Regions from separate parts of the Ureibacillus sp. 179-F W5.1 NHS genome, predicted to be linked through region 2. Evidence: predicted binding sites of a transcription regulator. Region 2 holds the regulator's gene; each other region holds the start of a gene.
The links. Region 2 encodes LexA, which represses DNA repair genes until DNA is damaged. Its sites were predicted from a motif close to CGAACATATGTTCG; they were not measured.
Positions count from the first base shown of each region.

Region 1 (7,845 bases), on a different contig from region 2:
GAAGAACATGTGAAAGCCGCTGTTGAGGCTGGTGCCACATGGATTGGTTTTATGTTTGCCCAGAGCAAACGACAAATATCCTTTGAACAGGCCCGTAAGTTAGCTCAAAGTATTCCCGCACATGTGAAAAAAGTTGGTGTTTTTGTCAATCCAACCGCCCAACAAGTACGAGAAGCTGTTGAACTAGTTGATCTTGATTATGTTCAATACCATGGAAATGAAGAAGCCCAATTTATTAAACAGTTAGGCTATCCTTCCATCAAAGCATTTTCCATTAAAAATGCGGATGATGTAAAAAGGGCTAGTCAGTATGAAGTGGACTATTATTTATTTGACGCGCCTGGTACGAACTATGCTGGAGGGAGCGGTCACATTTTTGATTGGACTTTACTAGACCAACTTTCCATTCCTAAGAGCAAGGTCATTTTAGCTGGTGGACTCAATAGTGAAAATGTTCTTCATGCTATTGCCCAAGTGAATCCTTTCGGTGTAGATGTCTCAAGTGGCGTTGAAAAAAAAGGGATAAAGGACAGTCACTTGATTAAACAATTTATCGAAACAGCATCACAGAAATTAACTAGTGTAGCGAAATAAATAGGATGGATGAATGAATGAAAAAGGAGCGGATATAAATGACAACAGAATTAAAAGGTCGATTCGGTCGATTTGGTGGACAGTTCGTACCTGAAACATTAATGACAGCTTTACAAGAATTGGATGCTGCTTATGACAAAGTCAAAAGCGACGAATCTTTCCAAGACGAACTTCGCTACTACTTAAAAAATTACGTAGGGCGTCAAACCCCTCTCTATTTTGCTGAACGTTTAACCGAATATTGTGGTGGAGCAAAAATTTACTTGAAACGGGAAGATTTAAATCATACAGGAGCTCATAAAATTAATAATGCCCTTGGGCAAGCACTTCTTGCGAAACGTATGGGGAAAAATAAAATTGTTGCTGAAACTGGTGCTGGTCAACATGGTGTTGCTACTGCCACTGCCTGTGCCCTTCTCAATTTAGACTGTATTGTTTACATGGGAGCAGAAGATGTTAAACGGCAAGCTTTAAACGTCTTCCGCATGGAGCTCCTTGGCACAAAAGTAGTCGCCGTTGATAAAGGTTCTGCCACATTAAAAGATGCGGTAAACGAAGCATTACGCCACTGGGTAACAAACATTGAAGATACCCACTATATTTTAGGTTCTGCTATGGGTCCTCATCCATTTCCTACAATTGTTCGTGATTTTCAACGGGTGATTGGTGATGAAACTCGGGAACAAATATTAGAATTGGAAGACCGTCTACCTAACGCTGTTGTGGCTTGTGTTGGTGGTGGTAGTAACTCTATCGGCATGTTCTATCCATTTGTTAAAGACGAAGATGTCGCTTTATATGGTGTAGAAGCTGCAGGGAAAGGAATTGAAACAGGGATGCATGCTGCTGCTATTCAAGGTGGTCAAACTGGTGTTTTACACGGAGCATTTATGTACTTATTACAAGATAACAACGGCTTTGTTCAAGAAGCCCATTCCATCTCTGCCGGTCTGGATTATCCTGGGGTCGGACCAGAACATTGTCACCTTCACGAAATCGGGCGAGCATCTTACGGTACCGTTACAGATGATGAGGCGTTGGAAGGAGTTAAGTTACTTTGTCGCACGGAAGGTATCCTTCCCGCCTTGGAAAGTGCCCATGCCATCTATTTTGCAGCCAATCTCGCAAAAACAATGGCACCCGATGAAATTCTTGTCATTTGCCTATCTGGTCGTGGTGACAAAGACGTTCATACAATTTCTGCTGCCCTTGGAGGTGACCTTTCATGAGTTTGTTAAAGAAAACGATTTTATCTATCACAGCTCAAGGCCATAAAGCATTTGTACCGTATATAATGGCTGGCGACGGTGGTTTAAATAAATTACAACCGACGATTTTAAAATTACAACAGCTGGGAGTTACAGCAATTGAAGTTGGGATTCCCTTTACAGATCCAGTTGCAGATGGACCTACGATTGAACGGGCTGGTGAACGGGCTTTAGCAAATGGGACCACTTTACACACTGTCCTTGAAACATTAACTTCCTTTGCGAGTGAATTGACGGTACCCCTTGTAGCTATGACCTATTTAAATCCTATACTAGCCTATGGAACGGAGAAATTTGCTAAAGATGCCCGGGCTGCCGGTATCCGTGGAGTCATTATTCCAGATATGCCCCTCGAGGAAAGTGAAATTGTTCAGCCTGCTTTAAAGAATGCATCGATTGATCTTGTCCAGCTTGTATCTTTAACGAGTACTCCAGAACGGATTGAACGTTTAACAAAAAGAAGTGAAGGGTTCATTTATGCTGTCACTGTAAATGGGATTACTGGTGCCCGGTCCTCCTTTGCAACCCAATTGGATGAACACTTTAAAAAAATTCAAACGTATACGGATACACCTGTTTTAGCAGGCTTTGGTATTTCAACACCTGATCACGTAAAAAGTTTCGGATCATTTTGTAGCGGGGTAATTGTTGGTAGTAAGATTGTTGACTGTCTAGTTCAAGATGATTGGACTACCATTGAAAACTTAGTGAAAGCTTCAAAAACAGTTGCTATGAAGTAATCCTTTAAGGCCATTGAATCTTTATATTCAATGGCTCTTTTTTATAAATATAAAAAAATAGTGCCGACTTTAATAGAAGCCAGCACGTTTTATATCGTAATAAATTTAACGGGATGCTTTTGGTGGTTGGCAAACATCACATTTACGTTGGTTATTATTTTTAAATTTCGTAAACGTTTTTTCAAAATGACTACCACAGGCACATTGGAATAATAATTTTTGAGAAAACCCATGGAATTCCGTTGTTAGTAACTTACTATCTGAATTATTTTCAACAAATTGTTTAATTTTATCAATCGTCCATCGTTTGTTCATTTTTTTACTCCTTATATCGTTTAAATATCTTTCGTTGTTTCTTTAATCGTCATCTAAAATAGAATCCTTTTATATCAATATTCATTTTATTCCTGATTAAACCACAGTGGTTCTTTGTCATCAACATCGCCATTATAATTAATTAAAATTTCTTCTCCAGCTTTTATATCTTTAAATGCATAAAAATCAAAAGTATGATTGTTAAAATTAATTTCGTAAATAGCATTCGGTTCATAGGAATGATTAAATAACATTCCATACCCTAAAAGGATTGCAGTATGATTAATTCCATACTCAAAAGCGTAATCAGCGAGGAGGGTTTGTTCAATATGTTGATGTTGGTCATTTGGATAGGAAATGACTGGTGCTTCGTGTAATAGCTCCCCTTTTTTAATATCACATGTTGCAAATACCCCTCTATTGAATTCTCCATCACTTAGCGGAGATGTTTTTACTTCAATCATGTTGTTCGCCTACTCACTTTTAAATTTTCTTTCTAACTGTAACATTAATTTGCATATTAGTAACGAATTTTTCATTTTAAAACTTCTTTATAAACTTTTTTGTTGCATTAAACTTCCCAACAGACGAATAGGCACATTCCCCTTTTTTATTGTTACACGCCTTCTTTTTAGAATATTCCTTTCAGTCAATATTATTTATTTTTCTAACAAAAAAGTGCAAATCCCTTTGATTTGCACTTCTGTCTTATTTATGAAATTGCTTTTAATTTTCTGTTTAATTTTTCTAGCATATCAATTGTCATTTTTTCTAAATTATACTGAGCTTTAAAGCCCCATTCTTCTACTGCCGCTGAAGAATCAATGGAGTTTGGCCAGCTATCTGCAATCGCTTGACGAGTAGGATCTACGTCATAGTCCATTTCAAATGTTGGAATATGCTTTTTAATCTCCGCTGCAATTTGCGAAGGCTCGAAGCTCATTGCAGTTATGTTAAAGGCGTTACGATGTTTTAATTTTGAGCCGTCTGCTTCCATTAAATCTACAATCGCTTGCAATGCATCTGGCATATACATCATGTCCATATAGGTACCCTCTGCAATGTATGAGGTGTAGCGACCATTCTCAACCGCTTTATAATAAATATCTACTGCATAATCCGTTGTACCGCCACCAGGAGGAGTTGCATATGAAATTAACCCTGGGAATCGAACGCCACGCGTATCTACTCCATAACGAGTAAAGTAATAATCACATAATAGCTCCCCGGCTACTTTGTTTACGCCATACATCGTCGTAGGGCGTTGGAGCGTATCTTGCGGAGTATTATCCTTAGGTGTTGATGGACCAAACGCTCCAATGGAACTTGGTGTGAAAAATTGCAAATTTAACTCCCGTGCTACTTCAAGGGCGTTCATTAACCCACCCATATTTAAATTCCATGCAAACTGGGGATTTTTCTCTGCTGTTGCAGAAAGTAATGCAGCCATATGAATCATCGTATCCGCACCGAATTGTTTTGAAAGCTCATACATTCGGTTCTCATCAGTTACATCTAACACTTCAAAAGGACCATTAACGTCCTTTTCTTTACGGATATCCGTAGCTAAAACGTTGTCTTTTCCATATATATCTCGTAATTTTACAATAAGTTCTGATCCAATTTGACCCAATGCACCCGTGACAATAATTTTTTTCATATATATGCACCCTCCTCTGATGATAAACAAATGTACACTCCGAAAATACAATAAAACGTTGTTATATCAATGTTTTTGGCGATTTTTATTATAACCCGTTCACTTATAAAAGACAATACTTAATTGTTTGTCTTTTTTAAATATTTGTTCTCCATAGCATATGCAACTTCTTTAAGAGATGTAAAAAAGCTAACCAAATCCATACGAGTCCTACCTAACGAATGATTTCGGTAAGATTCTGAATCGGTTAGCTTTTATTTTATTTAATCAACAGAAGAATAGGTAATCGAAAAAATCGAATAAAAGGGAAATTTACGACCATCCTCAAAAGACAACGTCCCTTTCGTTACATTAAAAGCGGAAATAATGCCTGTTGCTTTAAAAATATGATTGTCTTCCCAAAGGCCTAATTCCACTTCCGCTTTATTATGATAGGCAATTTGCAGTTGCTCACTAAGTTCCTGCAATGCCCATTCGTCTAATTCGGGTTTTTTAACGTAATCATCCTTCTCATGCCATTCTCGTAATAATTCCACGTGTTCTGGCAGCATCATTGCGTTCCATTTAATATTTCCACGGTCTCGAATCATCATCTTCACCTCTTGTCATAAAATGTTCGTGACCTACTCTCTAACACCACTTTATTTTTTATGACCACCTACTAACTGGGCCCGTTTAACGGCTGTTCCTGCTTCTGTATAAGAAACGGCACGTAGAACTGCTGTAGAGCCATGCTTTGACCGTAAATAGTCCATTGTTGCACCTAGTTTTCGTTTTCTCCATTTCCTATCATCAAACAAACTTAGCTGCATGGAGTTTTCGGATTCTAACTTCGAAATGCTTAAAGAAATTTGCCTTACCGGGCGTTCTGCATAATGTTCATCGAGCAATTGCTCACATACTTTATAAATTTTCATCGTGTCGTTCGTTGGCTCGTCAATCGTCCGTGCTCGATGAAAACCACCTCCGAAAGCATCTTTACTATAACTAACCCCAAGGGAAATCGTTCTTCCAACTTGATACGCTTCCCTTGCTCTTCTTGCCACGTCCTCACACATTTCGAGAATGACAGCAAGAATTTCACTACGACTTCGATAATCCCGCATTAGCACTTGCCCTTTCCCAAAACTAATTTGCCCTTGTGCTAACGGTGCACCAAGCGGGGATAAATCAATTCCCCATGCATGATAGTAAAGCTGATTACCCATAATACCAAAACAATCTTCTAATGTTTTTAAATCGGTATTAGCTAAATCACCTACTGTAAAAATTCCCATATTATTTAACGTACGTTCTGTTCTGCGACCGATTCCCCACATTTCTGAAAGGGGGGATAAGGGCCAAAGTTTTGTAGGAACGTCTTCGTATGTCCATTTGGCAAAATCTTTCTTTTTCCCTTCTAAATCTAGTGCAAGTTTTGCCATTAACATATTAGGTCCCATTCCAACGGCGCTTGGTATTTGAAATTGTCGATAAATACTTTCTTGAATAAATTTAGCTGTTTCTTCTGGTGGTCCCCACAGTTTTTCAGTGCCACTAAGATCAACAAAGCTTTCATCGATGCTATAAACGTGAATTGCTTCCTTTGGAACAAATTGATTAATTAAATTCGTAATTTCCATCGACATTTGCACGAAAAATTCCATTTTCGGTTCAAATAATCGAATATCAGGATGTTTTGGAATTTCAAAAAGACGAGAGCCTGTTTTAATACCAAACCGTTTCTTCATCGGTGGTGATGCAGCAAGCACAATACTTCCCTTTTGCTGGAAGTTCCCTATAACCGCAATCGGTACTTTAAGGGGATCAAGATTTTCAAGCATCGCCATACAACTGGCATAAAAGCATCGCATATCGATACAAATAATCGGTCGATTCGGTGCATGTTCGTACTTTTCCAATGAATTTGTCTCATCCGCTTCTCTATCCTTCAACCCATGCATCACTACACCTCCAATTTATCTATTATTAATATATACGAACATTCGTTCTTATATTCATTTTAAAATGAGATAATTGAGACGACAAGAGGAAGTATATGGAAGATACTGAAAGGCGCTAGTGGAATATATTTCTTTCACCTTAAAGCGAGAGTGCTGAAACACGGTTTACTACAAAGATGCTAAGTTACTATTTTTATCCCACAAGTCACTCCCCTCTCCCCATCACTTATTGAAATGAAGATGATTGAAATGCAATGATTATATATAATAGAAATATATATAAGGGAGAAATGCATAATCAGCAAGTGAAAGAATAAAACTTAGAATAAAAGAGATACCTGAAAAAAATCGGATATTCTATTTGCAAACATTGAAAATACATAACGGTATCCACTTTAAGAAATGACCATTATCGCTAGTCAACTTCCTAATTAGTTACACGAGTTATAGAGGAATATACTAAGGGAAGGAATAGAATAAATATTTTTTGAAAATTAATTGTATCGACAATAACTGATAAAATCCCCTCTTTATTGGAAAAAAACGAATAAATTTGATAGGCTTAAAGAGTTGTCAACTTTTTTAATCATATTAAAAATCGTGAAAACTTTTTGAAGAAAGGAATTTAGGATGAAGAAAATTTCAAATGTTTTTTGGATTTCCGTTGCGATTGTTCTCGCAGCAGTTATATTCGGTGTTGCCGCCCCAAAGAGTTTTGAAGAAGCAACAGGAAATTTACAAGCATTTCTTACGTCGGCATTTGGATGGTATTATTTAATTTTGGTTACAATCATTGTAATTTTTTGTGTTTTTCTTATATTCAGCCCTGTTGGAGCGATAAAATTAGGAAAACCTGATGAGAAACCTGAATTTTCAAGACCCTCCTGGTTTGCCATGTTATTTAGTGCAGGTATGGGGATTGGCCTTGTCTTCTGGGGAGCAGCAGAACCGCTTTCCCATTTTATGGACCCCCCACTAGCTGAACCAGAAACAAATTCAGCATATAAAGAAGCGATGAGATACACATTTTTCCATTGGGGGATTCATGCATGGGGAATATATGCAATAGTGGCGTTAGCATTAGCTTACTTCAATTTCCGTAAGGGAGAACCCGGTCTCATTTCCGCTACATTAAAACCAGTCTTAGGAAAAAAAGCAATGGAAGGCACTTTTGGAACAGTAGTAGACGTTTTAGCTGTTGTCGCAACTGTTGTTGGTGTTGCAACAACTCTAGGATTTGGTGCAACACAAATTAATGGAGGGTTATCTTATTTATTAGGGATACCTAATAATTTTACCATTCAATTTATTATCATAGCTGTTGT
Region 1 covers NZ_JBIQFG010000033.1:1,728-9,572, reverse strand. The annotation lists gene ACH0B5_RS13420 (phosphoribosylanthranilate isomerase) at 1-594, shown strand, start outside; gene trpB (tryptophan synthase subunit beta) at 633-1,823, shown strand; gene trpA (tryptophan synthase subunit alpha) at 1,820-2,602, shown strand; gene ACH0B5_RS13405 (hypothetical protein) at 2,708-2,917, opposite strand; gene ACH0B5_RS13400 (SET domain-containing protein) at 3,004-3,381, opposite strand; gene ACH0B5_RS13395 (L-threonine 3-dehydrogenase) at 3,630-4,577, opposite strand; gene ACH0B5_RS13390 (YolD-like family protein) at 4,841-5,167, opposite strand; gene ACH0B5_RS13385 (Y-family DNA polymerase) at 5,219-6,520, opposite strand; gene ACH0B5_RS13380 (glycine betaine uptake BCCT transporter) at 7,151-7,845, shown strand, end outside.
Region 1: a site for LexA is predicted at 6,556-6,569, ahead of ACH0B5_RS13385 (Y-family DNA polymerase). Genes of this name have one in related genera too.

Region 2 (7,845 bases):
AGCGATTGATTTTCCTGCTTCATAAACAGGAACTTCAGCATCAAAGTCTTCAGGTAGTTCATTGTTCATCGCTTTAATGAATTGTTCTGCTAACTCAGGGTATTCCGCTTTGTAGCTTTCAAATTTTGCATTCCATTCAGCTTCTGGTTGAACCCCTTGTTTGTCAGCTGCTTCTTTGAAAATGGAATACACTTCCTCAGGAATTTGGAATGGTTCATGTTCCCAACCGTAAGTAGCTTTTGTTAAAGCAACTTCGTCTGTACCAAGTGGTGCACCGTGGGAATCTGCTTTCCCTGATTTGTTAGGAGAACCATAACCAATGACCGTTTTTACCTCTATTAATGTTGGTTTACCTTTTGATTGTTTCGCTTTTTCAATTGCTTCATTGACTGCATCTACATCCGTACCGTCAGCAACATGTATATAGTTCCAACCATAAGATTCGAAGCGTTTTTGTACATTTTCAGAGAATGATTTCGCTAAATCACCATCTAAAGAAATATCATTGGAATCGTATAAAACGATTAATTTATCTAATTGTAAGTGTCCAGCTAAAGAAATCGCTTCAGCAGCTACCCCTTCCATTAAATCGCCATCACCACATAATGCATACGTATAATGATCTACGATTTCATGACCTGGTTTATTATATGTAGCAGCTAAATGACGTTCAGCCATAGCCATCCCTACTGACATTGCAATACCTTGTCCAAGGGGACCTGTCGTTGCCTCAACACCTACTGTATGACCGTATTCAGGATGTCCTGGAGTTTTAGAACCCCATTGACGGAAATTTTTAATTTCCTCCATGTCTAAACCATATCCACCAAGGTGTAATAAGCTATATAGTAACATTGAACCGTGACCAGCTGATAAAACAAAACGGTCGCGATTATACCATTTCGGATTTTGAGGATTATGACGCAATTGTTTTGTCCAAAGTGTGTATGCCATTGGAGCCGCACCCATTGGTAAACCTGGATGACCAGAGTTTGCTTTTTCGATTGCATCAATAGATAAAGTTCGGATTGCATTAATTGCTATTAGATCCGCGTTTTGTGCCATTATTTGACATCCTTTCTCGTGCTAATTATTGTTCTTATACAGTTTAGACAAGATTTTCTAATAAAACAATCCTATTCATAGACATTTTAGAATTATGTCATACTTTATTTAAATATGTCACATTAGTATCTTCTTTAATTCAGTTTATTTCGTTGAATTTCTTTAATTTTATCTGGTGTAACGTCATTTCCATCCGCATCATAGACTTGTACATTTTCGATTGTATTACGGAAAGAAGAACGGAATGATTCTAAATACTCTTTTCTAAGGGAAGTACGCTCTTTTGCCTCAGCTTCCGTTAATTTACCCTCTTTCGCCTTTTTTGACAGCTCATTAATACGAGCAATTTTTTCTTTTGATAACATCCTTTTCTCACCTTTCTATCTCAACCATTTAGCAATATGAAATATAAATCATCATAATAAATACTTACTATTATTTTAAACGCTAAACGAAGATATTCAATACTTCAAAGGTAAGGAAAAATGGAGAGAAGCGCAAGTAAAACACCTTTGCAAAATAATAACTATTTGTTAATCAAACATTTTATATTCCCTAACTTTGTTTCATTTAATACAAAAAAGTAAGCACCCTTTTAAGATGCTTAGATTGTCTATTCTATATTAAATTACTAATTAAAACTTGAGACCGTATCCCCTTGTATCGGTTCTTTCCCATCATGAAAACGAATTCGAATAGACTTCCCTTTTGTGAAATCTACAGTATCCATCACTTGGAAGTGTAAATGGGGTTCAGAAGAATTTCCTGAATTTCCACATAAACCGATAAATTGCCCCGCAGAGACAATTTCTCCTTCTTGAACTTGAATAGAGTGTTGTTTTAAGTGAGCAAGCATACTATATTCTTTATGTTTGTGTTCGATAATGACACAATTACCTTCCGGAACATCCGGATTCATTTCCCCAGGGACATTATCTTCTATATCCTTTATAATTTTCACGACTTTCCCATCAGCTGGAGCAAGTATTTCTTGATTAAAAGCGTAATAATTTTCATTTTTCGATGGGTTCTCTTTATAAGTTTTGTTATTTTGAACTTGAACTAAATCGTAAGCATATCGTTGGCTCTCATAGACATAATGATAATTGATAAACTCATTTAAACCACCCCAAAAAACAAACCATTCCCCTTTAATCGGCATATCGTAACGATTCTTTGTTAATCGTTTATCTGTTTTCGGATAGATGACGTATGGTTTCAAAATAAGTCTTTGAATTATACCCGTTTCATCGAAGGAAACGGAAATTGCTTTTTCCTCTCGCTCATCTAACCAAACATAATGAATGGAATCTAACATATTGGTACGAAACTTAATGTGGTAACTAGTTACACCTTCATTAAATGAACGGGCTAATTCTGTAAACTGCTCAATGGAAATTAAGTTTTGAAATTCCTCAGTCGTTTGTCGATAAATCGTTTCATATTCTCCTGAGTGAAAATAAGTACCAAACTCCTCGGGCGTAATAACTTTAAACATTTCCACCACTCCACCTCCGTCATTTTGTTAGAACTTTCTATATTAATAGATACGAACAAATTGTAAAAACGTTTCAATTTCTTCTGTTTATAAACATTCATTTTCTGCAGTTAGACTTCTAGATTTAAATATAAAATGGGACAAGTTCCACAGAACATGCCCCACCTATTATTTAACTAGTCTTCAAGTTCTTCCATATACTCAGTATATCGTCGGTGCACTGTCGCTTTACTTACTTGGAAGCCTAATCCTCTTAGCGTTGATGCAATTTCATGAAATGTTAGCCCCTTATTTCGTAGGTTAACAATTTCTTCGATTGGTACATCGATCCGTTCTCGTCCTTCGTGTAAATGACGATTTTTAATATTTTTTTCTGGTCGATATCCATTTTCAACCGCCCGTTTCATTCCTCTTTTAATTTTAGCGTTATGTATTTTCCGTTGATATTCCTCTACAATCGCTAAAATTTCTAGCAACATCGTATCCATTTCATTTAAAGAAAGGGGCCCGGCATTATTTAATGAATAAACGATTGTCCCATTTTTTTGAAGCAAATGTAAAACTGCCATTCGCGCATTACCACGTCCTAAACGTGTTTCGTCTTGAACAAATAAAGCAGGTACATTGTTTTCTTTTATATAGTCTAACATTTCAAGAAGCCCTTCCCGTTCTACTTCATATCCACTATGCTGATCTTGAAATGCTCGCAATACTTGATAATTCATTTTTTCAGCATAGTTGCGTAATTCTTCTTCTTGACGAACCAAGGACGTTTCTTGCGTATTTTTTTCTGTACTTACCCGTGTATAGATGACGGCTTTGTTATTTTTACTCATTTATTTTTAATCGCTACCTCTACTGAATGAAGATCGTCTTCATTCTCTATTTTTGCCATATAAACGCTATCTTCATTAACCAATATCGTTAAATCATGGCCTGCAACAATGTTTTCTCCAATAAGATTGTTTTCATTTTTAACTTTTTGGATCCACTCTTGTTTAGTCATTTTACCACGATATTGTTCTGCTAACGTCCATAGAGTATCACCGTGTTGAATTTCAATTTGTTCGTATGTTATATCGCCATTGTCTGTAATCAATAAAATTGCTCCCATAACGAAGAAAGCGACGAATAATACTACAATATAGCTGTTTTTTTGTAACCATTTCATAACTCTCAACCTCTTTTCGAATGTTTGTTCGGAATGTATGTTCTTAATTTAATACGAACACATGTTTTTGTCAACACTATTTTCGAACCTATGTTTGCTTTTTTGTTCTATCACTGATATACTATATGTAATTAATAGAGATACATATTCACTTAAAGAGGTGAGAGAATTGAAAAAAATATCAAAAAGACAGGAAGATATTTTAGCATTCATAAAAGAAGAAGTTCGCACGAAAGGATATCCACCATCGGTTCGTGAAATTGGCGAAGCGGTAGGTCTAGCATCCAGTTCCACTGTGCATGGGCATTTAGCTCGTTTAGAAAGTAAAGGACTTATCCGACGCGACCCTACAAAACCGCGCGCTATTGAAATTTTAGATGGGGAAACGGATACCGTTCAAAAACAATCCGTCGTACATGTTCCTCTTGTAGGGAAAGTAACAGCTGGTTTGCCAATAACTGCAATTGAAAATATTGAAGAATATTTCCCACTACCAGATACTTATGGTACGAGCGAAGAAAAATTATTTATGTTAGAAGTAATGGGTGAATCCATGATTGAAGCAGGTATTTTAGATGGAGATTACGTAGTCGTAAAACAAACTTCTACTGCGAATAATGGAGATATCGTCGTTGCTATGACAGAAGATGATGAAGCAACTGTAAAACGCTTCTTTAAAGAAAAAACTCATTTCCGCTTACAGCCTGAAAATTCTAGCATGGATCCAATTCTAGTGAACCAAGTGAGCATATTAGGTAAAGTAGTAGGCTTATATCGTCGAATTCATTAAAAAAGGTTGTCTCGTAGTCTAATCGACTGAGGCACAACCTTGTTTCGTATATTGATTATAGTTTCATTAATACGAACACGAACAATTAATTTGTTTTACTACTCGCATCAATAAAGGCTTTAAATAATTTTTGAGAATGTTCTTCTTGTGTAACTGCCATTTCTTCAGGGTGCCACTGAACCCCTATACAAAATGGATAATCTTTTAACTCTATCGCTTCAATAATTCCATCCGTTGCCTTTGCGGAAATCGAAAAAGAATCTGGAACATTTTTAACTGACTGGTGATGGAAAGAGTTTACGGCAATTTTTTCTTTACCTATGATTTGGTGCAAATGACTATTTGACTTTATTTCAATATAGTGGGATGGTACATATCTACTTGCCCTTTGTTGATGAAGGATGGGCGTAGATTCATATTGGGAATTGATATCTTGATAAAGATTTCCTCCCATTGCGATATTCAACAATTGGATTCCACGACAAATACCGAAAATCGGTATTTTTCTTTCTAAAGCGACTTTAGTAAGTGCCATCTCCATTTGATCCCTTTCTAACATCACATGCCCTAAGTTTAAATGAGGCTCTTCATGAAAATAATGAGGGTGAACATCTACCCCACCTGTTAGTAATAAGCCATCGATTTTTGTAATAAATTGGACCGCATCTTTTTCTACACCAAAGGGTAGCACAAATGGAATGCCACCTGCGTTTAAAATCGACTTCACATACGCTTCATTTATACAATACTGTCCATTGCTCTCCGTCATTGTCACACCAATAATCGGTTTCATCTAAGCACCTCCAGAATCAATCTATTACAAATAAAACTGTTATAGAATATTCTAGATAGGGTTAATTATCTCCTTTAAAAGGATTTATCTTTTCTGTTAAAGTACCTTCAAAATAAATAGATTAATTTACATTTAGACTTTGAACGAACATATAAATAGCGCCTACAAAAACACGCGGGCGCTATTAGATGATTAAGTAAAAGTGTAGCTATCAGCTATGTTTTAAACTATTAAAAAATCTAAGTTAAACTCTTAATATAATGGATTTTTTAAAAAAGTTTCTAAATCCATTTTTAAATTTTGCTTTACATCTTCATTTTCACAGTAGGTCGCATATGTTTTATAATATTTTATTAGCCCTTCATACATGGCTTTCATAAATGCTTTCTTTGGTAAGATAAAATCTTTACGAAATTCTAAGTCGTTAGGAAAAACTGATAATTCAAGTTGGGAGGGATTTTTTTTATCAGTGTTTAAAGAGATTGCTATTATTTCACCTTCAGGATGAAATACGTTAGCATATCCTTTTTCAAATGTTTCTTTTAATAAACTTTGGTAAGTTGCCCAAACATGGTCAATTAAAGAAAATATTGTTTGGCCAAAAATTTCACGACCGTTATATGTTACTTGAACGAACCCTCTAAATGGATATGGTGATTCTTCTATACTTGGGTTCATTAGCTTTCGAAGAATTTCTTCATTCTCCGGTTCATCAAATACATAGAAATTTTTCTCAATTTCATTTATTGGTTGTGGATCACTAAGCCAAGTGTCATAGCTTACCCAGGTTTTTACATTAAACAAGCATAATTCTCCTTCCTAATAAGGATTAACATAAGTTTTTTTAGGATAAATCTGTGTAACCCTTTTTGTGGTTCCATTAACCCCAATAACATAAGTTATATTATTATAAGTATAGTTAAATTGTTTAAATCCACTAGATGGTAACTTACTAGCATTTTGTTTTAAACCATTTAAAATAATTGTATCTAAACGTTGTATTGTCATTCCTTGATAAAAAAATGTTTGACTTGTTTTTCCCGGTGCCCAACTTCCATTCCAATGATTCATTGAATGGCGTTCTAAAAAATGTTTCATATCTGTTTTGGTAACACTGTAAGTTCTACCATTTGCTTTCACACTCTTTGTAGTATAATTCTTAACTGCATTTGCCGCAGCATTTTTAGGAGCAGGTACTAAAGTTTTAATAGTTTTACCTGCTGAATTTTTAAAATTGCTCTTGATACACCACTTACTATTGCTCTTGTAGCAATAACAGCAATTAATCCACATAAAGGTCCACACATAGGTTGAATGTCTGGGATATTAGAAAATTCCGTTTCTTCTAATGCTAGTTCAGGATATATAATGTTATGTTCTGGTTTTTGTACCTCTAATTCTGATTCGACAAACTTAGTATTAATATCAATTGCTTCAATAGAATTATCCTTTATTTCTCCATCTGAAAATGTATTTGCACTGGAGTGGATAGGTCCGATTAAACTAAATATAAGGGTTATTACAGTTAATATGGAAATACTTTTTTTAAAGTTCATTTCATTAATCTCCCATTGATTATTAGTAGTATTAATGACATGTCAATTTTTTACACTCGAGCTATTTTTAGTCTAACATCCATTTACTGACATTATAACATTTATACAAAATTCACCATTAAAAAACCAAAATTATATCAAATTAGAACACGTTCTCATGGTTCCAATTTATATTTAAGTTAAAGAACTAAAGTATATTAAGCTGTTTCTTTTAAACTATAAAACCAGATTTTCAGAGCAAGCTTTAGTTTGGAGTAATCTTTAACTATAGTGGAACTAACTAACAATTATATTTTATTAACCGTACTAAATTCAAAATTGAACTATTATAATTCTTTATTTTAAATTTAACCATTATTCTTTCAAAAGGAGAATAATATACCACTTAACAATCAAGTCCCCATAGAAATAAACAGTAATAGCGGAAATAGCAATTGCCGGACCAAAAGGAAACGGAGTCTTTTTACCCTCTGCTCTTACTTTTAACGTTATAATCCCTATAATTAGTCCAATTATTGAAGCTAAAAACAATGTTAAAATCGTATTCTTCCATCCTAGAACAAGTCCAATTAAAAAGAAAAGTTTAATATCTCCCCCACCTATACCACCTTTTGACACAAATGCGATGAAGTAAAGCATCCCAAAACCTATAATGGCACCTACAACACTATCCCACCATGGATCAAGAGGCACTAATATTCTGCCTAAAATTAAAAAAGGTAAAAAGAAAAGGAGTATTTTATCAGGGATAATCATGTAAACAATGTCGGAAACAACAATAATGATTAATAGAGAGATAAATAGGAGAACTACTGCTAATTCCGAAGTAAAACCGATTTTGTATGTAGCCATCGTGAAGAGAATGCCAGTTAAAAGTTCAATCCATAAATAGAGCGGAGAAATTTTCGTACCACATGTCCGACATCTCCCTCTTAAACATAAGTATGAAACTACAGGTATTAAGTCGAGGGG
Region 2 covers NZ_JBIQFG010000008.1:21,563-29,407, forward strand. The annotation lists gene tkt (transketolase) at 1-1,065, opposite strand, end outside; gene ACH0B5_RS05875 (DUF896 domain-containing protein) at 1,200-1,430, opposite strand; gene ACH0B5_RS05880 (M23 family metallopeptidase) at 1,697-2,563, opposite strand; gene ACH0B5_RS05885 (YneB family resolvase-like protein) at 2,740-3,399, opposite strand; gene yneA (cell division suppressor protein YneA) at 3,396-3,734, opposite strand; gene lexA (transcriptional repressor LexA) at 3,904-4,524, shown strand; gene ACH0B5_RS05900 (gamma-glutamyl-gamma-aminobutyrate hydrolase family protein) at 4,610-5,317, opposite strand; gene ACH0B5_RS05905 (hypothetical protein) at 5,570-6,121, opposite strand; gene ACH0B5_RS05910 (hypothetical protein) at 6,137-6,457, opposite strand; gene ACH0B5_RS05915 (hypothetical protein) at 6,514-6,873, opposite strand; gene ACH0B5_RS05920 (prepilin peptidase) at 7,228-7,845, opposite strand, start outside.

Region 3 (7,845 bases), on a different contig from region 2:
AGTTATACCAACTTGAAATTGAGAAACAACAAGCTGAATTGGCTGCTATTCGTGGAGAACAGAAAGAAATTGGTTGGGGTTCTCAAATTCGTTCTTATGTATTCCACCCTTATTCAATGGTAAAAGACCACCGTACAAATTTTGAAACAGGTAATGTTCAAGGGGTAATGGACGGAGATTTAGATGATTTCATCAACGCCTTCTTACGTTCACGTATTGGACAGTAATAATTACTTCAAAACCTTTTCGATAAGGATGAAATTCCTTGATCGAAAAGGTTTTTATTATTTTATATTTATTTGTCTAATAATAAGAGATAGATCGTATTTTCTGAATGACTCTTAGATGTATTTTATTCATCGGTTATTAGCAAATAGAGTTAATTCATATTTTTAACTATAAAGTATTGCTTTTCTCTCGAAAGATCATCCTCTTTAGACATACTATTATTTTCCTGTATTCTGTAATTGCATTTTTTAAAATTTGTTGTAATATAATAATAAGAACAAGTGTTCTACTGTTTAGGAGGGTTTTTTAATGGCACATATTCCCATTGAAACTGTCCCATATCTAGAAGCGGCCATCTATTTACCAATGTTATTAATCGTTTTAGAAAAAGACCATGCACAAATAGAAAATGGACAGTTTAAGTTAAAGCGTCCCTATATTTATTTAATTGATGAAGCAAGAAGATACGCAGAAGATGATTTAAAAAAAACAAAGGATTATTTGAAAAATCATCAGCTTAGAGTTGTTCAAGGAAACCGCGATGAATTATTTACTGAGTACCAATTCCATTATATGAAAATAATGGAAGTTAGAAGATATTCAAATATACGACTTCGAAATCAAGTTGAAGATTTGCTTAAATTATATTTAAATAAAGCTTCAACAATTACTCAAAAGGGTAATTCATTTTGAATGATCAGTCGCTGGTTAGCAGCATATTTTTGCAGCATTGTTGCGCATACGTATTGGGAACAGAAGGATGAGTAATTAATTTGTAGAACGAGTTCTTTTCCATTTTTTAAAGTAATTTCGGTAAAGTCTTTTAAACGGCGTATATTAATAATCGCATGAAGTCCAATCCAAACATTACTAGGCGACGCAGGAGATAGAAGCGGGAAGAAGACACAAGGTATCCCATAATCATGAGAAATAATGATAGGCAATTTATGTTTCTCTTTACCAAAGAAACGTTTCGCAACCATACGTGCTGCATTATAATTACTGCCCATTGCATAACAGGATTTTCTTACTATGTAAAGAGGTTTTCTTTCGACAATAATTTCTCCGTTTTTATCGTAAACGCGAGAGTATAGTTTTTCTCCATGTTCCATAGGTTCGATTAAATAAGTATTAAATGAGATATGATAAGAATTAACAACATTTACATCTTCCAACATAAACATCCTCCTTTTCAATATCTAATTAATGCTATATAACCGATTTAAGAAAATCATAATATGATATTAGAACTATTTCAATGGGAAATTTTGAAAAATTCTTAAATTTAAATTTCTCCGTTTTTAATTAAATAAAAATAAAATTTTAAATAATAAATGGAAGGAATAATTTATTCAAAAGTCCTCAATCTATTAATTCTGTTGGCTAATATGTAAGGAAATCATATAAATTGTTACTAACACCAATTTAAGAAAAAATCACATATTTTTCAGAATATATTGCAAATTGATAACCGATTTTTTATAATAGAAAAAAGGGAATCGGGGTGATTATCGATGGATAAATATTATTCATACACAGATTTTCTTAAGGCAGTTGGACACTATCAACATGCAAACGAATCTGAAAAATTATTGAATGACATTTATTTGGACTTGTTTTTAAACCGCATGCAAAGATTGCAAAGAATTGAACAGTTGAAAGATCTCATCGATAGTGCATTAGATGAAAGAAATGAAGACGCGTTTTATACTTATACAAAAGAGCTTAATGAGTTACAAGAATCTCAAGAGTTGGACGAATCGCAAGAGACATTAATGTAACATAATGCCAAGTTTTATAAGCCACCTAAAGAGTTGTTGTCTAAATCCGAATGTAACATTTGGGTAGACAATTAACTTAAAGGTGGTTTATTTGTTTTCCTATATATTTTTATATAAAAAGCAGTCTTCGTTGATGAAATAGTAGAAAAATTTATAAGCAGATTATAGCGTCGATCCTTGCAGTAAATGTTTACATGGATCGTCGTTTTTCTTTTATAAGTTTTAATAATCCAATCTATGGTAAAAATTAGTATTAGATATATGATCAATAATCTTTTTAAGAATGTACGTTCGCTTATTAATCGTATTTTTCGATTGGTTATGCTAAAATTTATTCATAGAACATTTGGGTGGAAAGGACGAACGATAAATGACCGAAACTTTTGAATTGCATTCTGCCTATAAACCGAGTGGGGATCAGCCTAATGCTATTGTAGAACTTGTTAAAGGAATAAAAGAGGGCAAAAGACATCAGACATTACTCGGGGCTACTGGTACAGGGAAAACATTTACAATTTCTAACGTTATTAAAGAAGTGAAGAAGCCAACCCTCGTCATTGCCCATAATAAAACATTGGCAGGTCAGCTTTATAGTGAATTTAAACAATTTTTCCCAAATAATGCGGTAGAATATTTTGTTAGTTACTACGATTATTATCAACCAGAAGCGTATGTACCACAAACCGATACATACATTGAAAAAGATTCAAGCATTAATGATGAAATTGACAAATTAAGACACTCGGCAACATCCTCATTATTTGAGAGAGAGGATGTTATCATTATTGCTTCTGTTTCCTGTATTTATGGTTTAGGGAATCCAGAGGAATATCGTGAAATGGTTGTTTCACTGCGAACTGGAATGGAAATAGAACGTAATCAATTACTACGAAAATTAGTAGATATTCAATATGAAAGAAACGATGTGAACTTTACCCGTGGGACGTTCCGTGTTCGTGGGGACGTGGTCGAAATATTCCCAGCATCACGGGATGAGAAATGTATTCGAGTTGAATTGTTCGGTGATGAGATTGAGCGAATCCGAGAAGTGGATGCTTTAACAGGAGAAATTATAGGCGACCGGGAACATGTAGCGATTTTCCCAGCTTCCCACTTCGTTACCCGGGAAGAAAAGATGCGGAAGGCGATTGAAAATATTGAAAAGGAACTTGAACAACAGTTAGCCAAATTCCGAGCAGAAGATAAATTGCTTGAAGCGCAACGTCTTGAACAACGAACAAATTACGATTTAGAAATGATGCGGGAAATGGGTTTTTGTTCGGGAGTTGAAAATTACTCCCGTCACTTAACGTTGAGAGAAGCAGGGGCAACACCATATACGTTGCTTGATTACTTCCCAAAAGATTTTTTATTAGTAGTTGATGAAAGTCATGTTACATTGCCACAAATACGAGGAATGTATAATGGAGACCAAGCTCGTAAAAACGTATTAGTAGAGCATGGATTCCGTTTACCTTCTGCATTGGATAATAGACCGTTAAAATTTGAAGAATTTGAACAACATATTCATCAAGCAATCTATGTATCCGCCACACCTGGACCATATGAGATAGAGCATACACCAGAAATGGTAGAACAAATTATACGACCAACTGGATTATTAGATCCAACAATCGATGTACGTCCAATAGAAGGACAAATCGATGACTTAATCGATGAAATTAACGAACGAACAAAAAGACAAGAACGAGTACTTGTTACGACATTAACAAAGAAAATGGCCGAAGATTTGACAGATTACTTTAAAGAAATGGGGATTAAAGTAGAATATCTTCATTCAGAAGTAAAAACGCTAGACCGAATCGAAATAATAAGAGAACTTCGAAAAGGAACATATGACGTATTAGTTGGAATCAACCTATTGCGGGAAGGACTAGATATTCCTGAAGTATCCCTTGTAGCTATATTGGATGCAGATAAGGAAGGTTTTTTACGTTCTGAACGATCATTAATTCAAACAATTGGTCGTGCAGCTCGAAATGCTAACGGTCATGTCATTATGTATGCAGATCATATAACAGATTCGATGAAAAAAGCGATTGATGAAACAAAACGCCGTCGAACTATTCAAGAAGCATATAACAAAGAGCATGGCATTACACCAAAAACAATTCAGAAGAAAATACCAGAATTAATTCGAGCTACACAAGCGGCAGAAGAGGAAGAAACTTACGTTACTAAAGTAACGAAAGGTAAGAAAATGACGAAATCTGAAATCGAAAAACTGATTGCATCTTTAGAATTAGAAATGAAGGAAGCTGCGAAAGCCCTTGATTTTGAACGTGCAGCAGAATTGAGAGATACGATATTTGAGTTGAAGGTGGAAGGGTGATCAATAGTGAAAAATACTGAAATTGTTGTACAAGGTGCACGTTCAAATAATTTGAAAAATGTTAATGTAACGATACCACGAGATAAGCTAGTTGTAATAACTGGGTTATCTGGTTCTGGTAAATCGTCCCTTGCATTCGATACGATTTATGCTGAAGGGCAACGCCGGTACGTAGAATCCCTTTCGGCCTATGCCCGTCAATTTTTAGGTCAAATGGACAAGCCGGACGTTGACTTAATTGAAGGGTTATCACCTGCTATTTCCATCGACCAAAAGACAACTAGTCGAAATCCACGTTCAACAGTAGGGACGGTTACGGAAATTTACGATTATTTACGATTACTATTTGCTCGAATTGGAAAACCAATTTGTCCAAATCACGGAACTGAAATTGCTTCCCAAACAATCGAACAAATGGTAGATCGCTTATTGGAATATCCAGAACGTACGAAAATGCAGCTATTCGCACCAATCGTATCGGGTCGAAAGGGAACCCATGTTAAACTAATTGAAGATTTGAAAAAACAAGGATTTGTTCGTGTTCGAATAGATGGAGAAATGCGGGATTTAGATGATTCCATTGAACTTGATAAAAATAAAAAACATAATATTGAAGTAGTAGTCGATCGAATCGTTATTAAAGAAGGGATTTCGTCCCGTTTAAGTGACTCTTTAGAAACAGCATGTAAACTAGCTGATGGAAAAGTGATAGTGGATGTGATGGAACATGAAGAGTTATTATTTAGTGAACATCATGCTTGTCCGTTGTGTGGTTTTTCCATCGGTGAACTAGAGCCTCGTATGTTTTCATTTAACAGTCCCTTTGGCGCTTGCCCATCTTGTGACGGATTAGGAACAAAACAAGAGGTAGATCTTGATTTATTAATTCCTGATTGGGAAAAGACTTTGGAAGAACATGCGATTGCTGCTTGGGAGCCAACAAGTTCCCAATATTACCCACAACTTTTAAAAGCCGTTTGTGATCACTATGGTATCCCAATGGATGTACCGGTGTCACAAATACCGAAAAGCCAAATGGATAAAATTTTATATGGTTCTGGGAAGGAAAAAATCCATTTCCATTATGAAAGTGAATACGGCAGTGTCCATGATAAGGAAATAGAATTTGAAGGAGTTATTCGTAATATTGAACGACGTTACCGTGATTCTACTTCCGATTACGTAAAGGAACAAATGGAAAAATATATGACCCAACAACCATGTCCAACGTGTAAAGGGTATCGATTAAAGCCGGAAACATTAGCTGTAAAAGTAGAAGGGTTACACATTGCTGAAGCAACCGAGCATTCGATTGGGGATATGTATGAATTTTTCTCTACATTAAACCTTTCAGAAAAGGAAATGCAAATTGCCCGATTAATCATCCGTGAAATTACTGAGCGATTGAGCTTCCTTATAAATGTTGGGCTAGATTATTTAACGCTATCAAGGGCAGCTGGCACACTATCTGGTGGAGAAGCGCAACGAATTCGACTTGCTACACAAATCGGTTCCCGTTTAACAGGGGTATTATACATTTTGGACGAACCTTCAATCGGACTCCATCAACGAGATAATGACCGACTTATCGCAACAATGAAAGAAATGAGGGATTTAGGTAATACATTAATTGTCGTTGAACATGATGAGGATACGATGTTAGCCGCTGATTACCTAATCGATGTTGGTCCTGGTGCTGGTGTTCACGGCGGAGAAATTGTAGCTTCTGGAACACCTTTGGAAGTGATGAAAAACGCTTCATCGATTACAGGACAATATTTAAGCGGAAGCAAATTTATTCCACTTCCGATTGAACGAAGAAAATTGGATGGACGTAAACTAACGATTAAAGGGGCAACAGAAAATAATTTAAAAAATGTAAGTGTTGATATTCCTTTAGGACAATTTATTGCCGTTACGGGTGTATCAGGTTCTGGAAAATCTACATTAATTAATGAAATTTTATATAAAGCCCTTGCTCAAAAATTGAATCGTGCCCGCTCAAAACCAGGTGCCCATAAAGACATATCAGGAATCGAACATTTAGACAAAGTAATAGATATTGATCAATCACCAATTGGTCGTACACCGCGTTCAAATCCTGCAACGTATACAGGTGTATTTGATGATATTCGTGATTTATTTGCTTCAACAAATGAAGCGAAAGTTCGTGGTTATAAAAAGGGCCGTTTTAGTTTTAATGTAAAAGGTGGCCGCTGTGAAGCATGTCGTGGTGATGGCATTATTAAAATTGAAATGCATTTTTTACCTGACGTCTATGTTCCATGTGAAGTTTGTCATGGGAAACGATATAATCGTGAAACTTTAGAAGTTCGTTATAAAGAAAAAAATATTGCTGAACTACTAGATATGACAATTGAAGATGCGGTTGTATTTTTCGAAAATGTCCCTAAAATTCAAAGAAAACTACAAACGATCGTTGATGTAGGATTAGGTTATATGAAACTCGGACAACCTGCCACTACATTATCAGGCGGGGAGGCACAACGGGTTAAATTGGCATCAGAATTACATCGACGATCCACTGGAAAATCGTTTTATATTTTAGATGAACCAACAACGGGTTTACATGCTCATGATATAGCCCGTCTTTTAAAAGTATTACAAAGGCTTGTAGATAATGGTGATACCGTTCTTGTCATTGAACATAATTTAGATGTTATTAAAACAGCAGATTATATTATCGACCTTGGACCAGAAGGGGGAGAAAATGGCGGTACGATTATCGCTACAGGCACTCCAGAGGAAATAGCGAATCATGAAAAATCCTATACTGGTCAATATTTAAAACCTATATTAGAGAGAGACAGAAAACGGATGGAAACTCTTTTAGCCGAAGCTTCTAACAAATAATCGTCGACAATTGTCTATCATAAAAGAGAAATGAAACTTTTTAGCCACCCTCTTCGTATATTAAGTATACAAAGTAGAGGGAGGCTTTTTTTATGGAAAATGAACGTAAACGCATTTTAAAATTAGTTGAAAATGGAACAATCTCCGCTGAAGAAGCGATTGTTTTACTTGAGGCGTTAACAAAAGAAAAGGATTCCACACAAGTAACGAATGTACCTCTAACGACAAATACGGAAAAGACAAATGATTCAGAGCAAAAGGAAACTTCCCAACATACAGAAGAAGAATCGAAAAAAACAGGATTTGAAGATATATTTGGCAAAGCATTTCACAATAAAGAAACAAATAAGAAAATGGATGAATTTATGAATGATTTAAAACAAGATTTATCCCAATTTAGTAATCGGGTAGTTGGGCTGATGAATTCTACGTTTTCGAAAATAAAAGACTTTGATTTCGAATTTCCTTTTGGAGAAAAGGTACAATTCATGAAAACCTATGCTTATGAATCCGATGAAATAAAAGGTGTTGAAATAGACATACCGAATGGGAAAGTCGATATCATCAAATCGGAAGATAATCAATTTTTAGTAGAAGCCCAAGTAAAAA
Region 3 covers NZ_JBIQFG010000013.1:4,068-11,912, reverse strand. The annotation lists one part of gene prfB (peptide chain release factor 2) at 1-227, shown strand, start outside; gene ACH0B5_RS08095 (YhjD family protein) at 538-921, shown strand; gene ACH0B5_RS08090 (competence protein ComK) at 900-1,406, opposite strand; gene ACH0B5_RS08085 (IDEAL domain-containing protein) at 1,743-2,009, shown strand; gene uvrB (excinuclease ABC subunit UvrB) at 2,380-4,362, shown strand; gene uvrA (excinuclease ABC subunit UvrA) at 4,369-7,236, shown strand; gene ACH0B5_RS08070 (SHOCT-like domain-containing protein) at 7,329-7,845, shown strand, end outside.
Region 3: a site for LexA is predicted at 2,290-2,303, ahead of uvrB (excinuclease ABC subunit UvrB). Genes of this name have one in related genera too.

Region 4 (7,845 bases), on a different contig from region 2:
GTCTTTTTTTATGGACATGGACATTTGAAAAACATAGTTCAATAAATCAATGGATTGGCCCATTTCGTCCAATCGGATTTCCCGCATTACTAATCCTTTATGTTGAACCAACATGATCACCTATTCCGAAAATTTTTCATCGATTTTATACTTTTAAGATACGTTATCTTTTTACTTTTAATTCAATTAGTAAATAGATTTTGCCAGCTTTTTATGAATCTCACTTAAACTTATCTATTAAAATAACGAACGTAATAGTAGAATATCGTATCTTTCTATTATTATATGCTTGTGAAATCTATAATAATCACTATTAAAATAAAAACTCTTTTGAAATGAATTCAAAAGAGTTTTATCAATTTCTATGAGTTTAATTCTAGATGAGTTTTTAATGTTGATTTAACAGTTTCTAATTGTGTTTCATCAGGTATATAATAATAAATTCCATCAATTTTTGTACCATTACCGTCATTTATATATAGTTGCTCAATATTACCGAAACTATTTTTGTAATTTTTTTGCATCGTCATTAATTCATCATAAGATGCATTGACACGCACATTATCCTCAATTGATTCGAAAATGGATTTATAGTTCAATGCTGTATCAACGCTTACTGCTGAAGAAGCAATTCCTTGAATCACTTTTTTCTGACGATTTTGTCTACCAAAGTCTCCTTCCGGATCTTCATATCTCATTCGAACATAATTTAATGCACTATCTCCATCTAAAGTAATGGTTCCTTCAGGGAAGTTCGAACCGCCATATTCAAAGGCAAGGGTGTTATCTATCGTAATACCACCAACGGCATCAATGATGTCTTTAAAACTTTCCATATTTACTTGTACAACATAATCAATTGGAATTTCTAATAAATTTTCTACCGTTTTACGGGATAATTCAATACCACCATAAGCAAATGCATGATTGATTTTATCCATTCCATGTCCTTCAATTTCTGTATATGTATCACGTGGTATACTTAACATTTTAGAATCTTTCGTTTCCGGATTAACTGTTACAACAATCATCGTATCCGAACGACCAGAGTCACCTTCACGTTCATCTACCCCAAGTAACAATATCGAAATCGGTTCTTGTTCTTCCACATTGACGTTTACTTCTCGAAGTTCAGATTTATCTAGTTCTTCATATACTTTATCGACAGTATTCTTTGCATCAAAGTATACTTTTGCCACCAGACCAGCTACTGCCAAAATGAAAAGTCCTAACGTAATACCAACCCACTTCAGCACTTTTCGTTTTTTTGACTTCACTTTGTCTGTGCGTTTTTCTTTTACCACCTTTATGCCTCCTTTTAAATCTCCATATGTTGCTAATTAACTAGTGCTAAATGTAGCATATATTATTTTTTATCGATTGGCTACTCTTTTTGCAACCCCTTTTTTAATGTTTTTTAAATTGTCTAACTAGATTATATAGAAATTTTCATCCAAAAGAAAAAGGGAGCCCCCAAAACGGAAGCTCCTTTTCATTTATTTTGCATATTCGACTGCTCGTGTTTCACGAATAACCGTCACTTTTATATGACCAGGATAATCTAATTCTTCTTCAATTCGTTTGCGAATATCGCGTGCTAAACGGTGGGAAGCAAGATCATCAATCTTCTCTGGTTGTACGATAATACGAATTTCACGGCCTGCTTGGATTGCGTATGACTTTTCTACGCCATCATAACCTTCAGAAATTTCTTCTAGTTTTTCTAAACGGCGAATGTAGTTTTCAAGGGTTTCACTACGGGCACCAGGTCTTGCTGCTGATAAAGCATCCGCAGCTGCCACAATAACCGCAATAACTGACGTTGCTTCTGTGTCACCATGGTGAGATGCGATACTGTTAATTACAACTGGGTGCTCCTTATATTTAGAAGCAAGCTCAACACCAATTTCCACGTGACTACCTTCCACTTCATGGTCAATAGCTTTCCCAATATCATGAAGTAATCCTGCCCGTTTTGCTAATGTTACGTCTTCTCCAAGCTCAGCTGCCAGGAGTCCTGCTAAATGTGCTACTTCGATGGAATGTTTTAACACATTTTGACCATAGCTTGTACGATATTTCATACGACCTAAGATCTTCATTAAATCTGGATGTAAATTGTGAATACCCACTTCGAAGATCGTTTGTTCTCCAGTTTCACGAATTTGTTCATCCATTTCACGACGGGATTTTTCAACCATTTCTTCGATTCGAGCCGGGTGAATACGTCCATCTTGTACTAATTTTTCAAGGGCAAGACGAGCTGTTTCACGACGGATAGGATCGAAACCAGATAAAATAACCGCTTCTGGTGTATCATCAATAATTAAATCGATACCAGTAAGTGTTTCAAGTGTTCGAATGTTACGACCTTCTCGACCGATGATGCGGCCCTTCATCTCGTCATTCGGTAAGTTTACAACGGACACGGTTGTTTCAGCAACGTGATCAGCTGCAAAACGTTGTAGTGCAAGTGATAATATTTCACGAGCTTTTTTGTCAGATTCCTCTTTCGCACGTGTTTCCGCTTCTTTCGTCATGACAGCGATATCTGTTGAAAGTTCATTTTCAACTTGTCTTAAAATGATGTCTTTTGCTTCTTCTCGAGTTAAAGCTGCGATGCGTTCAAGCTCTGACGTTTGTTCTCGTACTAACTCTTCCACTTTACTTTCCATCTGTTCAATATGCTGTTGTCTTTCAGCTAGAGCTTCTTCTTTACGCTCTAAGCCTGATTCTCTCTTGTTCAGAGCATCATCCTTGCGATCAAGATTTTCTTCTCTTTGCAATAACCGGTTTTCTTGTTTCTGAAGCTCGTACCGGCGTTCACGGATGTCTTTTTCTGCTTCAGTTCGAATTTTGTGAGTTTCATCTTTTGCTTCAAGTAGTGCTTCTTTCTTAAGCGCTTCCGCTTCCCGCTTAGCTTCATCTATGATAAGCTCAGCTGAGTGTTTCGCACCATTCACTTTTGATTCGTTCACTTTTTTCATATAGAAATAGATAACAGCGGCACCGACGATGAGTCCAAGCAAAGCGGAGATAATGTATTCCATCATTCGAACACCTCCTCTTGCTATATTCGTTTCATTTTCAGTCGGCTCATACATTGACGAAAGTTTTTATCCTATTCAATCGGTTTTTATTGATGATTGAATTGCAACTTAGTTTTCAACATACTGCCTATTTCATTTCATAATTTAGAAATTATACAATTTTAATTGTATAGGTCCATCCCAGCTATGTCAAGGACTCCCGCAAGTAGAGACCTTTTGACTACTAGATAATTCGATAGAGTTTTACCTCATTCCATGTAGCACTTTCGATAAAATACTTAAAAATTAAGATATTTCTTATTATTTTAGGCAATTTCATCTTATTGTATTCACTCTGAGGAGAAAAGGTAGGTATAAAAAAATAGCAGTTGGGAATAATGGACTGCTTTAAAAAATTTTTTCATCGAATAGTATTTTCAAAAAATTTCACTAACAAAAAAAGTTGGAGGAAACATTACTTTCCCTCCAACTTTAATATAGAAAATTAATTTGACGATTAATTATTCTTCATCTAAAAGTAATGCTAATTCTTCATCCATTTCTTCTTCTTCATCATGGGCACCAATTGTATAGGATGTTGCCGCCATGCCGAAGGATTCACGAATTTTGTTTGAAATGTGATCACGAATTTCAGGGTTTGCTTTTAAGAAAGCTTTCGCATTTTCGCGTCCTTGACCTATACGTTCATCACCATAAGCATACCAAGAGCCGCTTTTTTGGATAATGTCTAGTTCTGCACCAAGGTCAACGATTTCCCCTTCTTTCGAAATCCCTTCACCGTACATAATATCAACTTCAGCAGTACGGAAAGGAGGAGCTACTTTATTTTTTACTACTTTAATTTTTGTTTTGTTCCCTACCATTTCAGTACCTTGTTTAATTGTTTCAGCACGACGAACTTCAAGACGGATTGATGCGTAGAATTTTAATGCACGTCCACCAGTCGTTGTTTCAGGGTTACCGAACATAACACCGATTTTTTCACGAACTTGGTTAATGAAGATCGCTAGTGTGTTCGATTTATTAATAATACCGGATAATTTACGTAATGCTTGAGACATTAAGCGGGCTTGGAGACCCATGTGTGAGTCACCCATTTCGCCTTCAATCTCAGCTTTCGGTACTAATGCTGCTACAGAGTCAATAACGATAATGTCAATGGCACCACTTCGTACTAATGCTTCAGCGATTTCTAGTGCTTGTTCACCAGTATCAGGTTGTGAAAGTAATAATTCATCAATATTTACACCTAATTTTTGTGCATAGACTGGGTCTAATGCATGCTCCGCATCGATAAATGCAGCTTGTCCACCTTGGGCTTGAATTTCAGCAATAGCATGTAGCGCCACAGTTGTTTTACCTGAAGATTCAGGACCATAAATTTCTACAATACGTCCACGGGGATATCCACCAACACCTAACGCTGCATCAAGGGCAAGGGACCCGCTTGAAGATGTGGAAATTTGACGATCCGATTGTTCGCCTAATTTCATAACTGAACCTTTACCAAATTGCTTTTCAATTTGTTTTAACGCCATATCTAAGGCCGCTTTACGATCATTACTCAAAATATTTCCTCCTTATTCTATATCAGACCATTTCTATCTCTTTCTTATATTTCTACTATACTTCTTTTTGAGACAACTTTCAAGAAAAAAGCGAACATATTTTCGTTTTTTAACAAAATAAAAATTTGAGCTATTAAAATAGCTCAAATTTCACTTTCCCCAATTAAAAATATTATCTTATATTAAATCTTTTCATAGCCTTTCTCAACTAACAAACGCATTAAGTAGCTATAAGCTAATTTGACCGCGCGAATGCGATTAGAATTTCTCATACCTAAAAGTTGAAGCTTACGGGTAATTGGTTCAGAATTACCGATGCTAAAGCCTATCCAAATCGTTCCCGCAGGCTGATCACCATGAGGTTCCGGCCCAGCTGCACCTGTTAGTCCAACGCCAATATCGGTACCAAACTTTTCTCGAACTTTTAATGCCATTGCAGCTGCACATTCACTACTAACAACACCGTATTGATCAAGTAAAGATTGTTCGATACCTAATTGTTGAACTTTTGCTTGTTCAGTATACGTCACCATACCACCGACTAATGTTCCACTTACCCCTGGAATTTCCGCTAATTCAGACTGGAAAAGACCAGCAGTTAAACTTTCTGCTGCAGCAATCGTTAAGTTATGATGGAGTAACATTTCAACAATTTTCGATGCTAAGGAGTCGTCATTATTCCCATAATGATACTCCCCAACAATAGCTAAAATTTCTGCTTCCTTCGCTCTAATTAATGGCCAAGCTTCCTCTTCTGTAGCCGCTTTTGCGGTAATTCGTAGTGTAACTTCTCCATCTCCAGCAAGGGGAGCAACCGTTGGATTGGTTTGGTTATCTAAAATATCTTGAACTTGTACTTCCAATTCTGCTTCACCAATCCCATAAAATCGTAAAACATGGGAAAGAATGATGCCACCTTCATTTAAACGAGCAGCAAGTTTCGGTTTCGCTTCGAACTGGAACATCGGTTCAATTTCCTTCGGTGGACCTGGCAGTAGTATGTATATACGTCCATCCTTTTCTAGAAGCATTCCGGGAGCCATTCCGTGATGATTTGCTAATACTTCGCTACCTTCTAGTATAAGCGCCTGTTTACGATTGTTTTCAGTCATCGTGCGTCCCCATTGGGCAAAAAATTGCTCAATATAAGATAGTGCCACATCATCGAATACTAAAGGTAATCCTAAGTGGTTAGCAATCGTTTCTTTCGTTAAATCGTCTTTCGTAGGACCAAGGCCACCTGAGAAAATAATTAAATCTGCTCGAGATTCCGCAATTTCAATAGCTCTTTTTAAACGGTCCCCGTTATCTCCAACAACCGTATGATAAAACACATTAATACCGAGCTCAGATAATTGAGTAGAAATAAACTTTGCATTCGTATTGGCGATTTGCCCTAGTAACAATTCTGAGCCAACAGCTATTATTTCAGCATTCATGTTTTAACCTCACTTATTTTGAGTTTACAAAGACACGACGATTTAAATAGAAATATTCCCAACCAGACCAAACTGTAAAGATTAATGCCACATAAAGGGCAATCATATCAAAAGGTATGTTCATTAAAGTGAAAATTGTATTGTGTAATAGAAGGGATGAGATAGCAACAATTTGAGCCCAAGTTTTAATTTTCCCTAATTGGCTTGCAGCTACTACTTCCCCTTCTCCCGCTAAAATTGCCCGTAAACCAGTTACAGCAAATTCTCGACTTAAAATAATAATGATGATCCAAGCAGGAGCCATATGAAGATCTACTAATACAATAAAAGCAGCACTTACTAATAATTTATCTGCTAATGGGTCAAGAAATTTCCCAAGGGTAGTAACTAAATTATATTTCCGTGCAAAATGACCATCAATCCAGTCAGTAGTAGAAGCGATAATAAAGATTAATGCTGCTACAAAATGATTGACTGGCATTTCTGCGCCTAAAAACTCCATTTTTCCCCAGTCAAAATCAAATAGTATTACAATCACAAAGATTGGAATTAAACAGATTCTCGAGACTGTAATCTTATTCGGTAAGTTCATTTGCTAACACCTTTCATTCGAAAGAAAATAGTCATCTGATAAAGATGACTATTGTTCTTCTTGTTGTAATGTAATGATAATATTTTGAGTCGTAATGTTTTGTGCATATTGAAGTTCTACATCATTGATGAAAACTTTAGCAACGGTAGAATCTCCTAATCGAATACGAGCATAGGCATTTGCTGTAGCATCGAATTCCACTACTTCCCCAGCTTTGTATACACGGTCTTCGATTTGTTCACTTCCAGCTTCATCACGGATTCCAACCCATGTGTCACCTGAAACTTCAATACGAATATTCATCGTATCTGTTCCTGAAAGTTCGTAAGTAGTTGTTTCTCCATCGATAGTACCAGAAGAAATCGTTTGAGTTGGTTGTTCTGGCTCTTCTTGTACTGGTTGTTCTGTTTCTTCAGGTTGCTCTTCCTCTTCTACCGGCTCAACAGGAGTCGGCTCCTGTTGTTGATATTCGATTTCTGAATTATTTTCTTCTTCTTCGCCCGGTTGTTTAGCCTTTTGTTGATATAAAAACCAAATGGCTACTAAAATAACGATAATAAATAACGCAACGATGATTTTTGGCATCGTTTCCAATAACCTGCTAGTCGATCTTGAATTTAATTTACGCCGGGTTGGACTTTGGGAAATCGACTGGGCAACCTCTTCTTTTGGCTGGTTTGGAATTTCTTGTTTAAATTCCTCTAAAAGTTCCTCTATTTCCAGTCCAACTGCCTCTGCATATTGTTTAATGAATGCCCGAACATAAAAGCTTCCAGGCATAATGGAATAATTTCCTTCTTCAATTGCGACAAGATACCGCTTTTGAATTTTTGTAATTTCTTGAAGATCATCCAAACTGTAACCTTTAGATAATCTCGCTTCTTTAAGGCGAGCTCCGAGTTCTGTCAACAAAAACACCTACTTTTTTCTAATCAATTTCGTCTTTTGCAAAATCCTCTGACATGCTTTTAGACTGACAACTATCGCTTAGTAGTCAACATACTAACTAAACGAACAAAATGAAACAATGTTCCAAAAAAAGACATCCTTTTTTTGAACAATGTTTAAAAATCGAATCCTCCAAAACCTCCAAACGGGTTGTTTTGAATGTTCATTTCATTTTTTTCAACAAGTTCATACGTAATGATTTCATCTGGATGATGACGAAGTTCAATAATATAGTCAAAATCTTCAAT
Region 4 covers NZ_JBIQFG010000003.1:14,033-21,877, forward strand. The annotation lists gene ACH0B5_RS02425 (GNAT family N-acetyltransferase) at 1-111, opposite strand, end outside; gene ACH0B5_RS02430 (LCP family glycopolymer transferase) at 363-1,304, opposite strand; gene rny (ribonuclease Y) at 1,497-3,050, opposite strand; gene recA (recombinase RecA) at 3,551-4,618, opposite strand; gene ACH0B5_RS02445 (competence/damage-inducible protein A) at 4,801-6,057, opposite strand; gene pgsA (CDP-diacylglycerol--glycerol-3-phosphate 3-phosphatidyltransferase) at 6,071-6,649, opposite strand; gene ACH0B5_RS02455 (helix-turn-helix domain-containing protein) at 6,698-7,567, opposite strand; gene ACH0B5_RS02460 (DUF3388 domain-containing protein) at 7,714-7,845, opposite strand, start outside.
Region 4: a site for LexA is predicted at 4,710-4,723, ahead of recA (recombinase RecA). Genes of this name have one in related genera too.